Regions from separate parts of the Aquitalea sp. ASV11 genome, predicted to be linked through region 2. Evidence: predicted binding sites of a transcription regulator. Region 2 holds the regulator's gene; each other region holds the start of a gene.
What was found. The regulator sigma-54, encoded in region 2, starts transcription at its own class of promoters, with help from an activator protein. The targets are predictions, from matches to a motif close to CTGGCACGCTTCATGCTT.
Positions count from the first base shown of each region.

Region 1: a site for sigma-54 is predicted at 2,066-2,083, ahead of JHD62_RS16980 (circularly permuted type 2 ATP-grasp protein). Genes of this name have one in related genera too.
Region 3: a site for sigma-54 is predicted at 3,467-3,484, ahead of glnL (nitrogen regulation protein NR(II)). Genes of this name have one in related genera too.
Region 4: a site for sigma-54 is predicted at 2,005-2,022, ahead of flgB (flagellar basal body rod protein FlgB). Genes of this name have one in related genera too.

Region 1 is NZ_JAELUD010000063.1:13,402-18,077, reverse strand. It holds gene JHD62_RS17000 (hypothetical protein) at 1-150, shown strand, start outside; gene JHD62_RS16995 (ATP/GTP-binding protein) at 169-711, shown strand; gene JHD62_RS16990 (peptidase M23) at 711-1,346, shown strand; gene JHD62_RS16985 (roadblock/LC7 domain-containing protein) at 1,396-1,758, shown strand; gene JHD62_RS16980 (circularly permuted type 2 ATP-grasp protein) at 2,119-3,564, shown strand; gene JHD62_RS16975 (alpha-E domain-containing protein) at 3,558-4,490, shown strand; gene JHD62_RS16970 (transglutaminase family protein) at 4,528-4,676, shown strand, end outside.
Region 2 is NZ_JAELUD010000019.1:21,933-26,608, forward strand. It holds gene JHD62_RS08510 (HAD family hydrolase) at 1-74, shown strand, start outside; gene lptC (LPS export ABC transporter periplasmic protein LptC) at 71-631, shown strand; gene lptA (lipopolysaccharide transport periplasmic protein LptA) at 621-1,175, shown strand; gene lptB (LPS export ABC transporter ATP-binding protein) at 1,172-1,903, shown strand; gene JHD62_RS08530 (RNA polymerase factor sigma-54) at 1,907-3,331, shown strand; gene hpf (ribosome hibernation-promoting factor, HPF/YfiA family) at 3,403-3,729, shown strand; gene ptsN (PTS IIA-like nitrogen regulatory protein PtsN) at 3,851-4,315, shown strand; gene hprK (HPr(Ser) kinase/phosphatase) at 4,308-4,676, shown strand, end outside.
Region 3 is NZ_JAELUD010000079.1:7,066-11,741, forward strand. It holds gene JHD62_RS18505 (LysR family transcriptional regulator) at 1-878, shown strand, start outside; gene ntrC (nitrogen regulation protein NR(I)) at 890-2,347, opposite strand; gene glnL (nitrogen regulation protein NR(II)) at 2,374-3,429, opposite strand; gene JHD62_RS18520 (DUF4124 domain-containing protein) at 3,530-4,009, opposite strand; gene JHD62_RS18525 (BLUF domain-containing protein) at 4,277-4,676, shown strand, end outside.
Region 4 is NZ_JAELUD010000005.1:41,130-45,805, forward strand. It holds gene JHD62_RS03150 (ATP-binding cassette domain-containing protein) at 1-191, opposite strand, end outside; gene tsaD (tRNA (adenosine(37)-N6)-threonylcarbamoyltransferase complex transferase subunit TsaD) at 234-1,259, opposite strand; gene JHD62_RS03160 (OsmC family protein) at 1,382-1,798, shown strand; gene flgB (flagellar basal body rod protein FlgB) at 2,053-2,463, shown strand; gene flgC (flagellar basal body rod protein FlgC) at 2,466-2,876, shown strand; gene JHD62_RS03175 (flagellar hook assembly protein FlgD) at 2,892-3,587, shown strand; gene flgE (flagellar hook protein FlgE) at 3,628-4,676, shown strand, end outside.

The sequences.
Region 1 (4,676 bases), on a different contig from region 2:
GTGATGAGCACCGAACCGGTGCGCCCATCGCCACGCAAGGAAGCCGCTGCCGCCGTATCTCCGGCGGATACGGCCCCGGCCAGCATCCAGACCGCGCCAGGCAGTGGCAACCTGCTGTCACGCCTGCTGAAAAAAGTCATTGGCCTGTAACCAGGAAACCCCTTATCCATGCGAGCTTACGATAACAAAATCATCTTTGCCGGCCCGGTAGGCGCTGGCAAAACCACCGCTATTGCTGCCATCAGCGATATTGCGCCGGTCACCACCGATGCCCGTGCATCCGACATGACACTCAACCGCAAGGACACCACCACCGTGGCACTGGACTACGGGGTGCTGATGCTGGACGAGGCCACCAAGGTGCATCTGTATGGCACGCCGGGTCAGGAACGCTTTGACTTCATGTGGGACATCCTCAGCCATGGCGGTATCGGGCTGATCCTGCTGCTGGACAATACCCGCGCCAATCCGGTGAAAGACCTGCAGTTTTTCCTGAACGCCTTCCGCGACATGCTCAAGGTGGCACCGTTGGTGATTGGCGTCACCAAGACCGATGTGCGCGCCACCCCAAGCATCGAAACCTATGCCGCGCTGCTGGAAAAATTCGATATGCGCCCGCCCATTTTCGAAATTGACGCCCGCTCCCGGGAGGACGTCAAAAAGCTGGTGCTGGCCTTGCTGTTCTCCATCGACCCCGGGCTGGAAAGCTGATGATGTCAGACCACCTCTCGCTCAAGGATGCGCTGTATCCGATCACCAGTCCGGCCGGGGCCTACTATGCGGTATCCAGCCCGGACCAGGATGCCGCGCGCGTGCTGCTCACCCATATCCTGCGCCTGGGCCATGCGGTTCCGCTCACCACCGAATTGCTGGCCGAATGGCATGACAACAATCTGGAACGCGGGCTGGAAACCCTGTATCGCCTGCAAAGAATGGATTTTGTCCACGGCACCACCGAGCCGCGCCCCACGCTGGCGGTGAACCTGGAAAGCCAGCTGCCCACCCTGCTGGCGGCGCTGTCCGATACCGGCCGGGCGCTGCTGGCCGACGACAATGGCCTGTACTACGCCACGGCGGGTTTTCACCACGAGTCGGCCGAGGAAATAGCCGCACTGGCCGGCGACATCATGTCGCTCAACCGCCGTCATGGTTTGCTGCTGAAAAACAATCTCAACATCCACAGCCTGGCCTGGGCCGTCAGCAACCCGGCCGGTCATAGCGAACTGGGCTTTTTCCCCTTGCATGTGGGCCAGCAGTCATTCGTGCTGGTCATCGGCGGTACGCCGCAATTGCAAGACGAACACTTCGTGACGCTGATCGAGTTGCTCAGCCGTCGTTACGCCTGAACAAGCACCCGCCCCGACACGGGCCACCGAATACCCCCTGGAGAAAACCATGCGTGAACAAATGCTCAAATCCATCCTGAGTGACCTCAACGGTGCCTCAGCCGATATCGAAGCCTCGGCCATCATCTCGTCCGACGGCCTGACCATGGCCGCCCTGTTGCCACAGGATGTGGATGAAGACCGGGTGGGCGCCATGGCAGCGGCCATGCTGTCCCTGGGTGAGCGCACCGCCAAGGAACTGGCACGCGGCGAACTGGAACAAGTGATGGTAAAGGGTGACAACGGCTACATCCTGATGAGTTACGCCGGCAAGGATGCCGTACTCACCGTGATTGCCCGGCGTGAAGCCAAGCTGGGCCTGATTTTCCTCGATGCCAAACGCGCCGCGCGCAATATCGCCGAAATCCTCTGATCCCCCAGACAGCCGGTGGCAGGTGGCCTTCACGCCCGCCTGCCCCGGCATTGCCTGTCCGGCCGGTGCTGCCTCTGCACCATTCTCAACCATAGCCTGCACCACTGCTTGCACCCGTGTGTCATTAAGGTGCAGCACTGCCATCTTTTTGTATTTTTTACAGCAGCATTAATCAATCAATTTTCAATTCCACGCTGAAAAACTGCGGCCAGCGCCATATCCTCCCACCTGCCCGCCCAGCGGTTTAACCACACCACGCCCTGTCCTTACCTGAGTCACGGTCAAAATGACGGTTGCCCGGCATTTCTGGGCACGCTTATTGCCTTACTCCCTTTACAAGCCAACAAGGGGGAATGCGCGATGCACCGGATTACACCGCTAGACCACACCCACTACGACGAAATGCTGATGCCCGGGCAAGACACCCGCCCGTCCTACCAGCGTTTTGCCAACTGGCTGAACCAGGCGCCTCTGGCCTGGCTGCGCGACAAGCAAAGCGAGGCCGACACCCTGTTTCGCCGCGTGGGCATCACCTTTGCCGTATACGGCGACGAAAGCGGCTCGGAACGGCTGATTCCGTTTGACACCATTCCACGCATCATCTCTGCCAGCGAATGGAAAACCCTGGAAGCAGGCTGCATCCAGCGGGTAACGGCGCTCAACCGCTTCTTGCACGACATCTATCACGACCAGGACATCCTCAAGGCCGGCATCATCCCGCACGAGCAAATCCTTACCAATGCGGGCTACCAGCTGGCCATGCAGGGCATAGACCTGCCACGCCAGGTATACGCCCACATTGCCGGGGTGGACATCATCCGCCACAACGACGGTGGTTTTTATGTGCTGGAGGACAATCTGCGCACACCATCCGGCGTGAGCTACATGCTGGAAAACCGCAAGATGATGATGCGGCTGTTCCCCGAGCTGTTTGCCAACCACGACATCACCCCGGTGGAGCACTACCCCAACATGTTGCTGGACACCTTGCGTTCGGTATCGCCGGCCGAGGTGGATAACCCCACGGTGGTAGTGCTCACCCCCGGCCAGTACAACAGCGCCTATTTCGAACACGCCTTCCTGGCCAGCCAGATGGGGGTGGAGCTGGTGGAGGGGCAGGACCTGTTCGTCAAGAACGGTTATGTCTACATGCGCACCACCTCCGGCCCGCAGCGGGTGGACGTGATTTACCGCCGGCTGGACGATGCCTATCTGGACCCGCTGGCTTTCAACGCAGGCTCCATGCTGGGCGTGCCGGGCCTGATGTCGGTGTACCGCGAAGGACGCGTCAGCGTATGCAATGCGGTGGGCACCGGCGTGGCGGACGACAAGTCCATCTACCCTTATGTACCGGACATGATCCGCTTCTATCTGGGCGAGGAACCCATTTTGCACAATGTGCCCACCTGGCAATTGCGCAAGCCGGACGACCTGGCCTACGTGCTGGATCACCTGTCCGAGCTGGTGGTAAAGGAAGTCCATGGCGCCGGTGGCTATGGCATGCTGGTGGGCCCGGCCTCCACCCAGGCGGAAATCGAATCCTACCGCCTGCGCATTCTGGAAGACCCGGCCAACTTCATTGCCCAGCCTACGCTGTCCTTGTCCACCTGCCCTACTTTTGTCGAATCCGGCATTGCGCCGCGCCATATCGACCTGCGCCCCTTTGTGTTGTCGGGCAAGAAAGTGCAGCTGGTGGCCGGCGGCCTCACCCGCGTGGCACTGCGCGAGGGCTCGCTGGTGGTCAACTCGTCGCAAGGCGGCGGTACCAAAGATACCTGGATCCTGAAGGAGGACATCACATGCTGAGCCGAATGGCAGGGTGCCTGTACTGGATGGCACGCAATATGGAACGCGCCGAAAACACCGCGCGCTTGCTGGATGTCAGCTTGCAGATGTCGCTGTTGCATGCGTCCTCGCAAGACGACTTGCTGGTACCGCTGGATGTCACCGGCAGCACGGCGGATTTTCTGCAGCGTCACCACACCCCAACCCCGCAAGCCGTGCTGCACTACCTGGCACTGGATGGCGAGAACCCGGGCAGCATTTACAACTGCATGCGTAATGCGCGGGAAAACGCCCATGTGGTGCGGGTGAAAATCACCACCGAGATGTGGGAGCAGGTGAACGGCACCTGGCTGGAAATGCGCGAATGGCAAAGCCGTGGGCTGGATACCCGTAGCGCTTCCAGCTTTCTGGAATGGGTGCGCGAACGCTCGCACCTGTTCCGTGGCGCGGGTTACGGCACCATGTTGCGCAACGACACCTTCCACTTCTCCCGCCTGGGCACCTTCATCGAACGCGCCGACAATACCGCGCGCATCCTGAATGTGAAGACCAAGCAGATCAGTGACAACGAGCCGGAAGCGGAAAACATCCTCGACTACTACCAGTGGGCGGCACTGCTGCGCTCGGTGTCCGGCTTCGAGGCCTATCGCGACATCTACCGCGACAGCATCACCCCGGAGCGGGTGGCCGAACTCTTGATCCTGCGCCACGACATGCCGCGCAGCCTGCGCGCCTGCTTTGGCGAAATCAACAAGGTGCTGGCACGTATCGAAGGCCATGCCGGCCGCAGTGCGCGGCGGCGCGCCAGTGAAATCCAGGCGCGGCTGACCTATAGCAGCATCGAGGACATCTTTGCCGACGGGCTGGAACAGACACTGGACAGCCTGATTGACGACATCATCCTGCTGGGCAACACCATTCACCACAGTTATCTGGAAGCTGCCTGAGCGCAGACCGGTCCGCATCAAACAGAAAGGGATAGCCATGAGACTCGCCATCAGCCATGAAACGCTGTATCGCTACGACAGCCCGGTCCGTCACAGCACCCAATACCTGCGCCTGACGCCGCAAGGCGGCAACGGCCTGCAGATTCTGGACTGGCAGCTGGAGCTGCCGGTGGCCGCCCATCGCAG
Region 2 (4,676 bases):
TGCGTGAACTGGCCGAGCTGATCATGCAGGCGCAAGGCAATTTTGACGCCATCGTGGCACGGTATCTAGCATGATCCGTTCGCACCGCCTGTTTCCCATCCTGCTGGTGCTGATCACCGGCTTGCTGACCGTCTGGCTGGATGCCGTGTCACGCTGGCAGCCCAGCAAGCACGAGCTGGACCCGAACAAGCCTGAAGTCGTGGCGCAGGGCGTGATGGCCACCCGCTTCGACCCCAAGGGCATGCTGCAGGACAAGATGATTGCCAGCCGCATGTGGCAATACCCGGACCGCACCGAGTCGTATTTCGAATCGCCGGACCTGCAAAGCTACAAGAATGGCGTACTGGCCTACCATGCCATTGGTGAAAGCGGCCGTTACAACAGCAAGACCAAACAGGTACTGTTCGACAAGAAAGTCACGCTGATCCAGCCGGCCACCGCCACGCAACTGGAAACCCGCGTAGTCAGCAGCAATATGCGCATTGACACCGTCAAGCACATTGCCCGCGCAGATACCCTCACGCACTTCTACTATGGCAAGTCCAGCGGCAGCGCCGTGGGCTTCATTTACGAACAGCAGGCTGGACAATTACAGCTGCTGTCCAACGCAAAGGCCACTTATGAAAAATAACTGCCGCCGCTTCATCCGGCTGGCCTGGCTGGCCCTCGGCCTGTGCGCCATCCAGACCGCCCATGCCGAAAAGGCCGACCGGGACAAGCCCATCGAAATCAGTGCCGACCGGGGCAACCTCGACCAGCTCAAGGGCGTCACGGTATGGCAAGGCAATGTCGTCATCATCCAGGGCACACTCAAGCTCAATGCCGACCGCGCCACGGTCACCCAGGACAAACAGGGTAACCAGACCATGCAGGCCACCGGACGCCAGGTCAACTTCCGCCAGAAAATGGACGGCAAGAACGAATGGATCGAAGGCCAGGCCAACCAGCTGGACTACAACACCGTCACCCACGTTGCCGTGCTCACCGGCAATGCCCGCGTCAAGCGTGGCAGTGATCTGGTCATCGGCAATGTCATTACCTACAACACCGAAACCGAAATGTATGAAGTCAGCAGTGGTGCCAGTAGCAATGGCGGCCGCGTGACAGCCATCATTCAGCCCAAGCCCAGGGACAACAGCCCAGCTGGCAAGAAAACAGACGGAAACACCCAATGAGCGGCCCCAGCATCCTGAAAGTGGAGCGCCTGAAAAAACGCTTCAAAAAACGTACGGTGGTGAAGGACGTCGCCCTGCAGATCCAGAGCGGGGAAGTGGTCGGCCTGCTTGGCCCCAACGGTGCCGGCAAGACCACCAGCTTTTACATGATTGTCGGGCTGATCGGTGCCGATGAAGGCGAAATCACGCTGGATGGCAACAGTATCACCCACCTGCCCATTCATCAGCGCGCCCGCCTTGGACTGGGCTATTTGCCGCAGGAAGCTTCCATTTTCCGCAAGATGACGGTGGAAGAAAACATCACGGCGGTGCTGGAAATTGCCGGTTACAAGGGCGACAAGCTGGAGCAGGAACTCAGCCTGTTGCTTGACGACCTCAATATCGCCCACCTGCGCGAAAGCAATGCGCTGGCACTGTCCGGTGGCGAGCGCCGCCGAGTGGAAATTGCCCGCGTGCTGGCCACCCGCCCACGCTTCATCCTGCTGGACGAACCGTTTGCCGGGGTAGACCCGATTGCCGTCATCGACATCCAGAAAATCATCACCTTCCTGCAACAGCGTGGCATTGGCGTATTGATTACCGACCACAATGTGCGTGAAACCCTGCGCATCTGCGATCGCGCCTACATCATCAGTGATGGTTCGGTACTGGCTTCCGGCGAGCCGGAAGAACTGGTCAACAACGAGAAAGTGCGCCAGGTCTACCTGGGCGAGCACTTCCACCTGTAAGCCATGAAACAGTCACTACAGCTACGGGTCTCCCAGCAACTCACCCTCACGCCGCAACTGCAACAGTCCATCAAGCTGTTGCAGCTGTCCACGCTTGACCTGCAGGCAGAAGTCGAACGCTTCTTGCTGGACAACCCCATGCTGGAACGCGGCGATGAGCCGCCCTCGCATGACAGCAGCCAGGCAGAAACGCCGGCTGCCCAGGAAGAATCCACCAGCACGGCGTCGGACAGCAGCGATGGTGACAACAGCCAGGACGCCAGCAATGGCGAACTCACCGACTGGGGCAGTGGCAGCCGACGCAACGACGGGGACGATGAATTCGACCCCATGCTCAACGTCCCCTGCCCGGTCAGCCTGCGCGAACACCTGTTGGCGCAGCTGGGTGAACTGACCCTGCCCACCCGCGACCAGGCCATCGTCCAGCTGCTGATTGAAGAACTGGACGACAACGGTTTCCTGACTACCGATCTGGAAGAACTGGCCAGCAACCTGCCGCTGGAACTGGAACTGGAAACCGATGAACTGATGGTCGGATTGCGCCTGTTACAGCAATTCGACCCCCCCGGCATTGCCGCGCGCAACCTGGCAGAGTCGCTTGGCCTGCAATTGGCCCGTTTGCCCGCCAATGAGCCCGGCCATGCACTGGCCCGCCAGATTGTGGCCGAGCACCTGACGCTGCTGGGCAATCGCGATTACACCCGCCTGAAGCGCATTCTGGGCGTGGATGACGAAGCCATCCGCCAGGCACAGCAGCTGATCGCCCGGCTGACACCCCACCCTGCATCCAGCTTTGGCGGTGAAGACGTGCACTATGTCATTCCGGATGTCACCGTGCGCAAACGGCGTGGTCACTGGGTGGCCGAACTCAATAACGGCGCGGTACCGCGCTTGCGTGTCAACCAGCTATACGCCCAGATGCTGTCGGAAAACCGGGCAGGCGCAGGCGAACTGACTGGCCGGCTGCAAGAAGCCAAATGGCTGGTCAAGAACATCCAGCAACGATTTGACACCATTCTGAAAGTGTCAGAAGCTATAGTCGAAAGACAGCAAGCGTTCTTTGAACACGGTGAAGTCGCCATGCGGCCGCTTATCCTGCGGGACATCGCAGACGAACTAGGCCTGCATGAATCGACCGTCTCACGCGTCACTACGCAGAAATACCTGCTTTGCCCTCGTGGTCTGTTCGAGCTGAAGTATTTCTTTGGCAGTGCACTGGAAACCGACAGCGGCGGCGAATGCTCGGCAACGGCCATCAAGGCGCATATCCGCCGCATGATAGACGGTGAAAACCCGGCCAAGCCACTTTCGGACAGCGCCATTGCCGACGAACTGGGCAAGCAAGGGATTCAGGTTGCAAGACGCACCGTTGCGAAGTATCGTGAAGCTATGCAGATACCGCCGGTCAATCTGCGCAAGGCATTGTGATTCACGCCTTGAAGAATATCCGCCCGCCCGGCCGACCCGACCGGGTAGTCAACACAAGAAGGAGTTAGGGTATGAACCTCAAAGTAACCGGTCTCCACCTCGAAGTAACCCCGGCCATCCGCGAATACGTGGAAACCAAGCTGGAACGCATCACCCGCCATGTCGATCACGTGATTGACGTTGCTGTCACCCTGTCGGTAGACAAGCTGGTACAGAAGGCGGAAGTGAATGTTCACCTTTCCGGCAAGGATATCCACGTAGAGGCCACCGACTCCGACATGTACGCTGCCATCGACGCGCTGATGGACAAGCTCGATCGCCAGGTACTCAAGCACAAGGAAAAACAAAGCGAACACCGTGCAGCAAGCCCGCAGGTTCAACCGGAAGCCAGCTTGTAAGCATTATGTATTCGATGCGGGAACCCGGCGGGTTCCCGTTTTTATTTGCTCGGAGCCTTTTTCATTTTGATGAAGGCAACGTAGAATTGGCCAGTTTCTGTAGCCGCGTGCAACCATTCCTATGAGCCTGATTGGCAAAATCCTGACACAGGATCACATCCTCCCGGACCTGGATGTCGCCAGCAAGAAGCGCGTCTTCGAGCAGGTGGGCCTCCTTATCGAAAACACCCACGGCATCGCCCGCAGTGAAATTTTCGACTGCTTGTTTGCCCGGGAAAAACTGGGCTCCACCGGCCTTGGCCAAGGGGTGGCCATTCCGCATGGCCGTGCCAGAGGGCTCAAGGAAGCGGCAGGCGTGTTCATTCGCCTGAAGAACCCGATTCCTTTCGATGCGCCGGATGGCAAGCCGGTGCAAAGCCTGTTTGTCCTGCTGGTGCCGGAACAGGCAACCGACCTGCACTTGCAGGTGCTCTCGGAGCTGGCACAGCTGTTCTCCAGCAAACAGCTGCGTGAACAACTGCTCAGCGCAAGCTCGCGTGCCGATCTGTACCAGCTGCTCACCGGATGGAATACCAACCATGCCTAGCATTACCGTGCGCCGGTTGTATCAGGACAACCAGCAAAAGCTCAACCTGACCTGGGTAGCAGGCACCGGCGGCGCGGACAGCCCCATCGGCAATGACGAACAACGCCCTACCCTGGCCCTGGTCGGCCACCTGAATTTCATTCACCCCAACCGGGTGCAAGTGCTGGGTCTGGCCGAGGTGGACTACCTCAACCGGCTGGAACAATCCGCCGCCAAGACCGCGCTGGACCAACTGTTCCACAAAACCATGTCTGTGGTGATGGTGGCCAATGGCCAGCCAGTGCCCAAACTGCTGCGCGACTACTGCCACACCCACAATGTGCCGCTGATGAGCACACCGCTGGAAAGCCCCTACCTGATG
Region 3 (4,676 bases), on a different contig from region 2:
AGGAAACCGGCAGCGTGTCGCTGGCGGCAGAGCGGGTGTTTCTCACCCAGTCCGCCTTGTCGCATCAGCTAAAGCAGCTGGAGGCCTACTATCAGCAGCCCCTGTTCGAGCGTAAAAGCCAGCCGCTGCGCTTTACCCTGGCGGGGGAGCGACTGCTGACGCTGGCGCATGAACTGCTGGGCCGTGTGGCTGCGGCGGAGCGGGATGTGGCGCGCATTCGCGAAGGAGATGCTGGTGAATTACGGGTGGCAGTGGAATGTCACACCTGTTTTGACTGGCTGATGCCGGCCATGGACAGCTACCGCCAGCACTGGCCAGCGGTGGAGCTGGACATCGTGTCCGGTTTTCATGCCGACCCGGTCAGCCTGCTGCTGACCCAAAGGGCGGATCTGGCCATCGTGTCGGAAATGGAGCCGCAAGCCGGTGTGGTGCACCACCCTTTGTTTGCCTACGAGATGGTGGGTATTGTGGCGCGGGATCATCCGCTGGCAGAAAAGAAAATCTGGCAGGCGGCGGATTTCGCCGGTGAAACGCTGATCCAGTACCCGGTGCCGGACGACATGCTGGATTTGTGGCGCAAGGTATTGTTGCCCGCCGGGGTGAACCCGCCACGGCGCAGCAGCGAGCTGACGGTGGCCATCATCCAGCTGGTGGCCAGCCGTCGTGGTGTGGCGGCCTTGCCGTACTGGGCGGTGCGGCCTTATCTGGAAAAGGGCTATGTGGTGGCGCGTACCATTGGTGATGGCGGCCTGCGTAGCGAGTTGTATGCTGCGGTGCGCAGCGAGGATGCGCCGCTTGCCTTCATGCAGGATTTTCTGGCCACGGTGCGGGAGCGCAGCTTTGCCACGCTCCCCGGCCTCACCGTATTGGCAGGCTGATCAGTCAGCGCCTAGACATGGTCGGCATGTTCGTCATGCCCTTCCATACCCAGTTCCTGAATCTTGCGGGTCAGGGTGTTACGGCCCCAGCCCAGCAGATGGGCGGCTTCCACCTTGCGGCCACCAGTGTGGGCCAGCCCGGTACGGATGCAGCTTTCTTCAAAGCGTCGGGTCAGGTCGTCGATGATGCCGACTTCACCGGCGCGCAGCCGACGGGCCACTTCTTCCGCCAGCCCCAGCGTCCAGTCCACCACGTGCACGGCGCTGCTGACTACCGGGCTGCCATCGCTTTCCGTCGCCGGTGCAATGGCTTCCGGTTCACGCAGTTCGGAGGGCAAGTCGCCCACTTCCACCTGCTGGCCCGGTGCCATCACGGTAATCCACTGACACAGGTTTTCCAGTTCGCGCACATTACCGGTAAAGCTGTGGAACTTGATGACTTCCATGGCGGCTTCGGTCAGGCGCTTGGGCTCCACGCCCAGACTGCTGGCGCTCTTGGCCAGGAAGTGGCGGGTCAGCAGCGGGATGTCCTCGCGCCGTTCGCGCAAGGGTGGCAGACGCAGGCGGATCACATTCAGGCGGTGGAACAGGTCCTCCCGGAACAGGCCGCGTTTGACCCGGTCTTCCAGGTTCTGGTGCGTGGCGGCTATTACCCGCACATTGGCCTTGATTGGTACATGGCCGCCCACGCGGTAAAAGTGTCCGTCCGACAGCACGCGCAGCAAGCGGGTTTGCAGCTCGGTGGGCATGTCGCCGATTTCATCCAGAAACAGCGTGCCACCTTCCGCCTCTTCAAAGCGGCCGCGACGGGTGGCCAGTGCGCCGGTAAATGCGCCTTTTTCATGGCCGAACAGTTCCGACTCCAGCAAATCCTTGGGAATGGCCGCGGTATTCAAGGCAATGAAAGGCTTGCTGGAACGCACTGAATGGCGGTGCAGGGCTTCGGCCACCCGCTCCTTGCCGGTACCGGACTCGCCGGTAATCAGCACGGTGACATGGGATTGCGACAAGCGGCCAATGGCGCGGAATACGTCCTGCATGGCAGGGGCCTGGCCTAGCAGCACCGGCATGGCTTCCACGCCGCCGGTGGCTTCGATCTGGCTATTGCTCTCGGCCAGTGCGCGCTCGATCAGTTGCACGGCCTGGTCGACATCAAAGGGCTTGGGCAGGTATTCGAACGCACCACCCTGGAATGCGGCCACTGCCGAGTCCAGGTCGGAGTGTGCGGTCATGATGATGACCGGCAGCTGCGGATGATCGGCCTTTACCCGGGAGAGAAAGTTCAAACCATCGGTGCCGGGCATGCGGATGTCGGAAATGATGACGCGCGGTGTATTGTCGTACAGGGCATTCAGCGCATCGTCGGCGCTGGAAAAGCTGTCAAAGCCGATGCCACTGCGGCCGAGTGCCTTTTCCAGGACCCAGCGGATGGCCTTGTCGTCATCAATGATCCACACCGGGTTATTCATAGCAGCCCTCGTTTCTGTAATTGGTTTCAGTCCGTGTTGCTGAAGGGCAGCATCACGGTAAAGCAGGTCTGGCCCGGGCGGGATTCAAATTCGATGCTGCCGCCGTGTTGGTGTACATAAGCCTGGGCCAGTGTCAGCCCCAGGCCGGTGCCTTCGGCGCGTCCGGTGACCAGGGGATAAAAAATGTGATCCCTGATTTCTTCCGGAATACCGGGACCGTTGTCGACAATCTGCAATTTTAATGCCAGCACGTGACGCTTCCGTGCCAAGGTGACCTGCCGTGCCACTCTGGTGCGCAAAATCACCTCGCCCTTGGCCTTCATGGCCTGCACCGCGTTCTTGACGATATTGAGCACCACCTGGATCAGCTGCTCCTTGTCCGCCACCATGTGAGGCAGGCTGGTGTCGTAGTCGCGGCGGATGACGAGGCCCTGTGGATACTCGGCCAGCGCAATGCTGCGTACCCGTTCCAGTACTTCGTGGATATTGATTTCGCTGCGCACATGGCGGCGATGCGGTGCCAGCAGGCGGTCTACCAGCGATTGCAGGCGCAGGGCTTCTTCCTGGATGACTTCGGTGTATTCCTTCAGCTCCGGCCGGTCTGACAGTTCGTGTTCCAGCAACTGGGCCGCACCGCGGATTCCCCCCAAGGGGTTCTTGATTTCATGCGCCAGGTTACGAATCAGCTCGCGATTAGCCTGTTGTTGCAGCAAAAGCCGCTCTTCGTTGGCAATTTTCAGTTGCTGATCCAGTGGCCGCAGCTCGACCAGCGCCAGCCGCCCTTCCGCGTCAATCGGGGTGACCGACAGGGCAATATGTAGCGGCTGCTCGCCATGTGGCGTGCGCAGTTCGAGGTCGTGCTCGATATAACTGGAGTTGTGTTGTAAGGCGGTGGCCAATGCCTGGCGCAGGGCGGGGCTGTCTTGCAGCAACTCGAACAGCGAGTGGCGCAGCAACTCTCGCCGGCCTATGGCCAGCAGGTTTTCACAGGCGGGATTGGCAAATTCGAGTTTGCCATCGGCATGCGTGATCAGGACCGGGGTGTCGAGTAAATCCAGGCCGGCAAAGCTGGGCGAGTTCATGGTGCTCCGAATCGGATGAGGCTGTGCATCTGGCTATTAGCAATAAGCACGCCAAGCCGGAGCACCGCAGATGCACGAAATCGGCCTTAATGATGCACCATTATTGTGCAGATGATGAAGATTGCCCCAGTTCGCGGCGTAATGCGTCCACATTCTTCTGGCGCTCGGTGACGGCGTCCTTCAGTTTTTGTACCCGGTCCAGGTATTTCTGGTAGTTGCGGGTTTCATCACCGTTGCGGGTGGCCGCGCCGTCGGTGTAAGCCTTTTGTGCATCAGCCAGGGCTTTTTGCTCATTGGCCAGTTCGTTTTCCAGAATCTTGCGGCGGCCTTCGTCGCGCTTGGTCTGGGTACCGTTGTCCACACTGGGGTAGCCATCCGGTGTGGAAGCAGATTTGCCGCTGGCGGCCGCCTTGCCCTTGCCGCTGCCGCCATAGGTGGACAGCGGTGCCAGGTGCATGGGCTTGGCGCCCTTGATCGGCACATTGGTGAAGGTGACATTGCCATTGGCGTCGATGTATTTGTACACCTCGGCATGGGCCAGGCCACAAGTCAGCAGCAGGCAGAAAGCAAGGGTTTTCATGGTGTCGGGCATCTGCGGTGAAAACGGGAGGATGTGACGCTATGATAAGCAAAAGGTGGTCTCGCGTCACATCTGCATGACAACAAGGCGGCGGCCAGCATGCCATACATCTGCGGAATGTGTCATCATGCGCCCGGGCATCACCTTGTGCCAATGGCATGGCGTGTGCCTGTATTTGATGTCCGGTCTCCATGTAGAAGGTAATGAGGAAATGTTTGCAGTCATCCGTTCAGCCCATCGTCCTGGCACTTTACAGAAAGCCGGCCCATGCTGATCCAGTTGCTTTATTCCAGCAAGGCCACCACAGCCCTGTCTCCTGCCGATTTGACGGCAATCCTGGACAAGTCGGTGGCCAATAATCAGGCCCGGCAGATCACTGGCCTGTTGCTGTACCGCGATGGTTGTTTCCTGCAGTTGCTGGAGGGGGAGGAGGCTGTGGTTGAGGCTGCGTTCAGCAAAATCAGCCAGGATCCGCGCCATCATCAGGTGGAGTCCCTGTTTTGCAGCGAATGCAAACAGCGTGAGTTTGGCCAGTGGTATATGGGTTTCCATGTGCCGCAGCCCGAAGCACTGGCGCGCTTCCCCCAGTTTGCCCCGGTGTTCGATCCGGCATTTGAGGTCAGCCAACTGGTTGTTGCGCCACAGGATGGCCTGGCCATGCTCAAGG
Region 4 (4,676 bases), on a different contig from region 2:
CATTGCTTGGGAATGTCGGCATCACCGGCATCGGCATGCAATTCGCCCTTGAGCAAGGCAAACAGGCTGGACTTGCCCACACCGTTGGCCCCCACCAGGCCGGTCTTGTAACCGGGGTTTAGGGTGAGGCTGGCGTCGATCAGCAAGTCTTTCAGCCCGCGACGCAGGCTGAGGTTTTTCAATTGGATCATGTCTGGTTTCTGTGCGGCACAGCGTGCTGTGCCGACGGGATATTAAGCAGCGGGAAGCGTGGACAGGTCCCAGCGTGGTTTGATGGAGTAGCTGCCCGGCGGGATGGCATGGCGCAGGCGCATGGCGCCGGCAAAGGCAATCATCGCGCCGTTGTCGGTGCACAGCGCCAGTGGCGGGTAGTACACCTCCAGCTTGCGGCGGCTGGCGGCCTGATCCAGCGTGGCACGCAACTGCTTGTTGGCACCGACGCCGCCGGCTACCACCAGCTTTTTCATGCCGCTCTGTTTCAGCGCCTTGAGCGATTTGCTGACCAGCACTTCGACAATGGCTTCCTGGAAGGCGCGGCAAATATCCTTGCGGGTTTGCTCGTCAATCTGGCCGTGCTCGGCTTCAACCTGCTTGCTGAGGGTCAGCACGGCAGTTTTCAGGCCGGAGAAGCTCATGTCCAGGTTGTCGCTGTGCAGCATGGGGCGCGGCAGATTGAAACGGTTCGGGTCGCCTTCCTCGGCCAGGCGTGACAGCAGCGGGCCGCCGGGGTAGGGCAGGCCCAGCAGCTTGGCGGTTTTGTCGAAGGCTTCGCCTGCGGCATCGTCCAGTGTTTCGCCCAGTACTTCATACTGGCCGATGCCATGCACCGCCATCAGCTGGGTGTGGCCGCCGGAAACCAGCAAGGCAATGAAGGGAAAGTCCGGACGCGGGTCGGCCAGCAGCGGCGACAGCAAATGGCCTTCCAGATGATGGACGCCGATCACCGGAATGTTCAGGCCGAAGGCCAGCGCATTGGCCACGCTGGCTCCCACCATCAGCGCACCACCAAGACCGGGGCCCTGGGTGTAGGCAATGGCATCGACATCGGCCAGGGTTTTGCCGGCATCGGCCAGGCAGGCTTCGGTCAGCGGGATGACGCGGCGGATATGGTCGCGGCTGGCAAGTTCTGGCACCACGCCACCGTATTCGGCGTGCATTGCCATTTGTGTATGCAATTGGTGGGCAACCAGGCCCGCCGTGAGGTCGTACAGTGCAACGCCGGTTTCGTCGCACGATGATTCGATTCCAAGTACCAGCATGATGGCTTTATAACAGGGCAATCTTTCCATTTTACCGGCTAATCTTTGTCTGCCCAAATCCGGAATGATAGTCTGTGCCAATCAGGCGCACCTGCGCGCAACAAAACAGGAAGGGACTGGCAGTGAAAGCAAGGCTGAAATGGGTGGATGGCGTGTGTTTCATGGGCGAAAGCGGCAGCGGCCATGCGGTGGTGATGGACGGAGCGCCGGAAGGTGGTGGCCGTAATCTGGGCCCGCGGCCGATGGAGCTGCTGCTGCTGGGTACGGCTGGCTGTACCAGCTATGACGTGATTTCCATCCTGAAAAAATCCCGCCAGCAAGTGACCGACTGCTGGGTGGAAATGGAAGCCGAACGCGCGGATAGCGAACCCAAGGTGTTCACCAGGATTCATTTCCACTTTGTGGTGACCGGGCGTGAATTAAAACCGGAAGTGGTGGAGCGTGCCATCAAGCTGTCGGCAGAAAAATACTGCTCGGCCTCCATCATGCTCGGCAAGACTGCTGACATCACCCACGACTTCGAGGTCCGAGAGGGCTGATGCCTGCTTCCGGCACTCCGGTGTCCGGTTCAGTAAAACAAGGCCGCCGCTGCCATCAGGTAGTGGCGGTTTTATTTTTGCCGCAGGCGGCAGCCGAGGTGGCACAGCGGCAAAACTTGCCGCCTTGCCGGACCCGTACTGTTCCCATGGGACGGCGAGATCGGCCTCCAGTCAATAAAATCAGGCATCTACGGTTTGCTATTGGGTTGGCATGATTCCTGCTAATGAGAGTGCACATTCAGGGAGGCATGGTCATGTTGGACAAGATTGGCAAGGAATTCGATTTTCAGCAGCGGGCGCTCAATCTGCGCGCATACCGCCAGGAAGTCATTGCCAGCAATATTGCCAACGCCGACACCCCCAATTACAAGGCAGTGGATTTTGATTTCAAGCAGGCCTTGCAATCAGCACAGGGCAGCCAGAACAAGCTGGCCATGAACGTGACCGATGCGCGTCACTTGCCGGGCGATGCCGCAGGTGCCGCCGGCAAGCCTGCCGTGCAGTATCGCAATGCGGTACAGCAAAGCCTGGACGGTAACACCGTGGACATGGACGTGGAGCGTGCCGCATTTGCCGATAACGCGCTGCAGTACCAGTCCACGCTGACCTTCCTGAGCAAGCGCATTTCCACGCTGAACAGCGCCATTACCGGTGGAGGCCAGTAAACATGTCTCTTGCCAATATTTTTGCCATTTCCGGTTCCGCGCTGACCGCCCAGTCGATGCGGCTTAACGTGGTGGCCAGCAATATCGCCAATGCGGAAAGTGCCACCAGCTCCACTGGTCAGCCTTACAAGGGCCGTCATGTGGTGTTTACGGCCTTGCCGGTCAGTGCCTCCCAGCCGCAAGTGGCGGGGGTGCGGGTGACTTCGATTGTGGAAGACCAGACGCCGCCGCGTCTGAAGTATGACCCCAGTAATCCTCTGGCGGACGAAAAAGGCTATGTGAACATGCCCAATGTCAATCCGGTCGAGGAAATGTCCGACATGATTTCCGCCTCGCGTTCTTATCAGACCAATGTGGAAATGATGAATACCGCCAAGACCTTGCTGCAGAAAACCCTGCAGCTGGGTCAGTGATGAAAGGCCCATGCCATGACCAGCTCGGTTAATTCCTCGTCCAATCCGTATGCAGTGCTGAACGGTAATTCCAGCAGCGGAACCAGCTCGACCAATTCCAATACCGATACCAGTGCCCAGGGTATTCAGGACCGCTTCTTGAAATTGCTGGTCACCCAGTTGCAAGCGCAGGATCCGATGAATCCGATGGACAACAGTCAGATCACCAGCCAGATGGCGCAGATCAGCCAGGTGTCCGGCATGCAGACCCTCAACACCGCCATGCAAAGCCTGGTGCAGTCGCAGGCCGCCAACCAGTCGCTGATGGCAGCCACCATGATTGGCAAGCAGGCGCTGGTGCCGGGCAGTGCGCTCAACCTTACCAGCGGTAGTTCGGTACAAGGGGCAGTCAATCTGAGTGGTGCGGCAACCGATTACACCGTCAGCATCAAGGATGCCAATGGCACGGTGGTGGATACCCTCACGGTGAAGAGCCCCAGCACTGGCCTGAATTCCTTCAATTGGGATGGCAAGGATGCCAATGGCAACCAGCTGCCTACCGGCAAATACACCTTCTCTGCCCAGGCTACCAGCGCCAGCAGCACCGCCGTCACTGCCACGCCTTATGCCAATCAGGCGGTGACTGCAGTGAGCTGGGCCAGCGGTTCGCCACAGTTGATCATGAAGGATGGCACCAGCGTTGGCCTTGCCAACGTCGCCCAGCTGTCTTAAGTCCGTTCATTAGCGTAATCAGGTTTCGGGGAGTAGTACCATGGGTTTTCAACAAGGTCTGAGTGGTCTGAATTCGGCGTCCTCGCAGCTGGATACCATTGGCAATAACGTGTCCAATGCCAGCACGGTGGGTTTCAAGAGCTCGCGTACCGAGTTCAGCGATCTGTTCTCCACCAGCTTTTACGGCGTGGCCAGTACCAGTGCCGGTATCGGCTCGCAGGTAAGTGCGGTAACCCAGTCCTTCAGTGCCGGCAACATTACGCCTACCGGACGTAGCCTTGATCTGGCCATCAACAATAATGGCTTTTTCATCGTACGGCAGAACCCTACCTCGTCCACCGGCTCGCTGGCTTACACCCGTAACGGCCAGTTCCAGGTGGACAAGGATGGCTACATCGTCAATGGCAACGACCGCCTGCAAGGCTGGATGGCCAATAATGGCGTGGTAACCCAGGGGCCGGTGACCGACCTGAAACTGCAAACCAACCTGATTTCCCCGGCAGCCACCACCAAGGTCACCATGGGGGTCAATGTGGATTCGCGGCTGACTACCCCGACGGTTACCCCGCTGGACCCCACCAATACCAACACCTTCAACTGGTCCAATGCCGCACAGGTATATGACAGTCTGGGTAATCAGCACAACCTGACCCTGTACTACGTCAAGGGCACGGCTACCACCAGTGGCACACCATGGACGGTAACGGCCTATGTGGACGGCAATCCGGCCACCACGCCCAATACCTACACCATGAATTACGACACCTCGGGTAATCTGACCAACACCACGCCGTTCAGCGTTACCTTCAGCCCCACCCCGGTAAATGGTTCGTCCTCGCCAGTTACCCTGAGCATTGACTACACCGGCTCCACCCAGGTGGCCCAGGCTTCCGGTACGCCGACCGAAACCGTGGATGGCTATGCTCCGGGTACCCTGAGCAGCATGAACATCGACACCCACGGCAATATCATGGCCAGCTTCTCCAATGGTCAGAACAAGATCATCGGGCAGGTGGCACTGGCTACCTTCACCAACTCGCAAGGCCTGCAGAATGAAGGCGGCAACCGCTGGCAGCAGACCTTGCAATC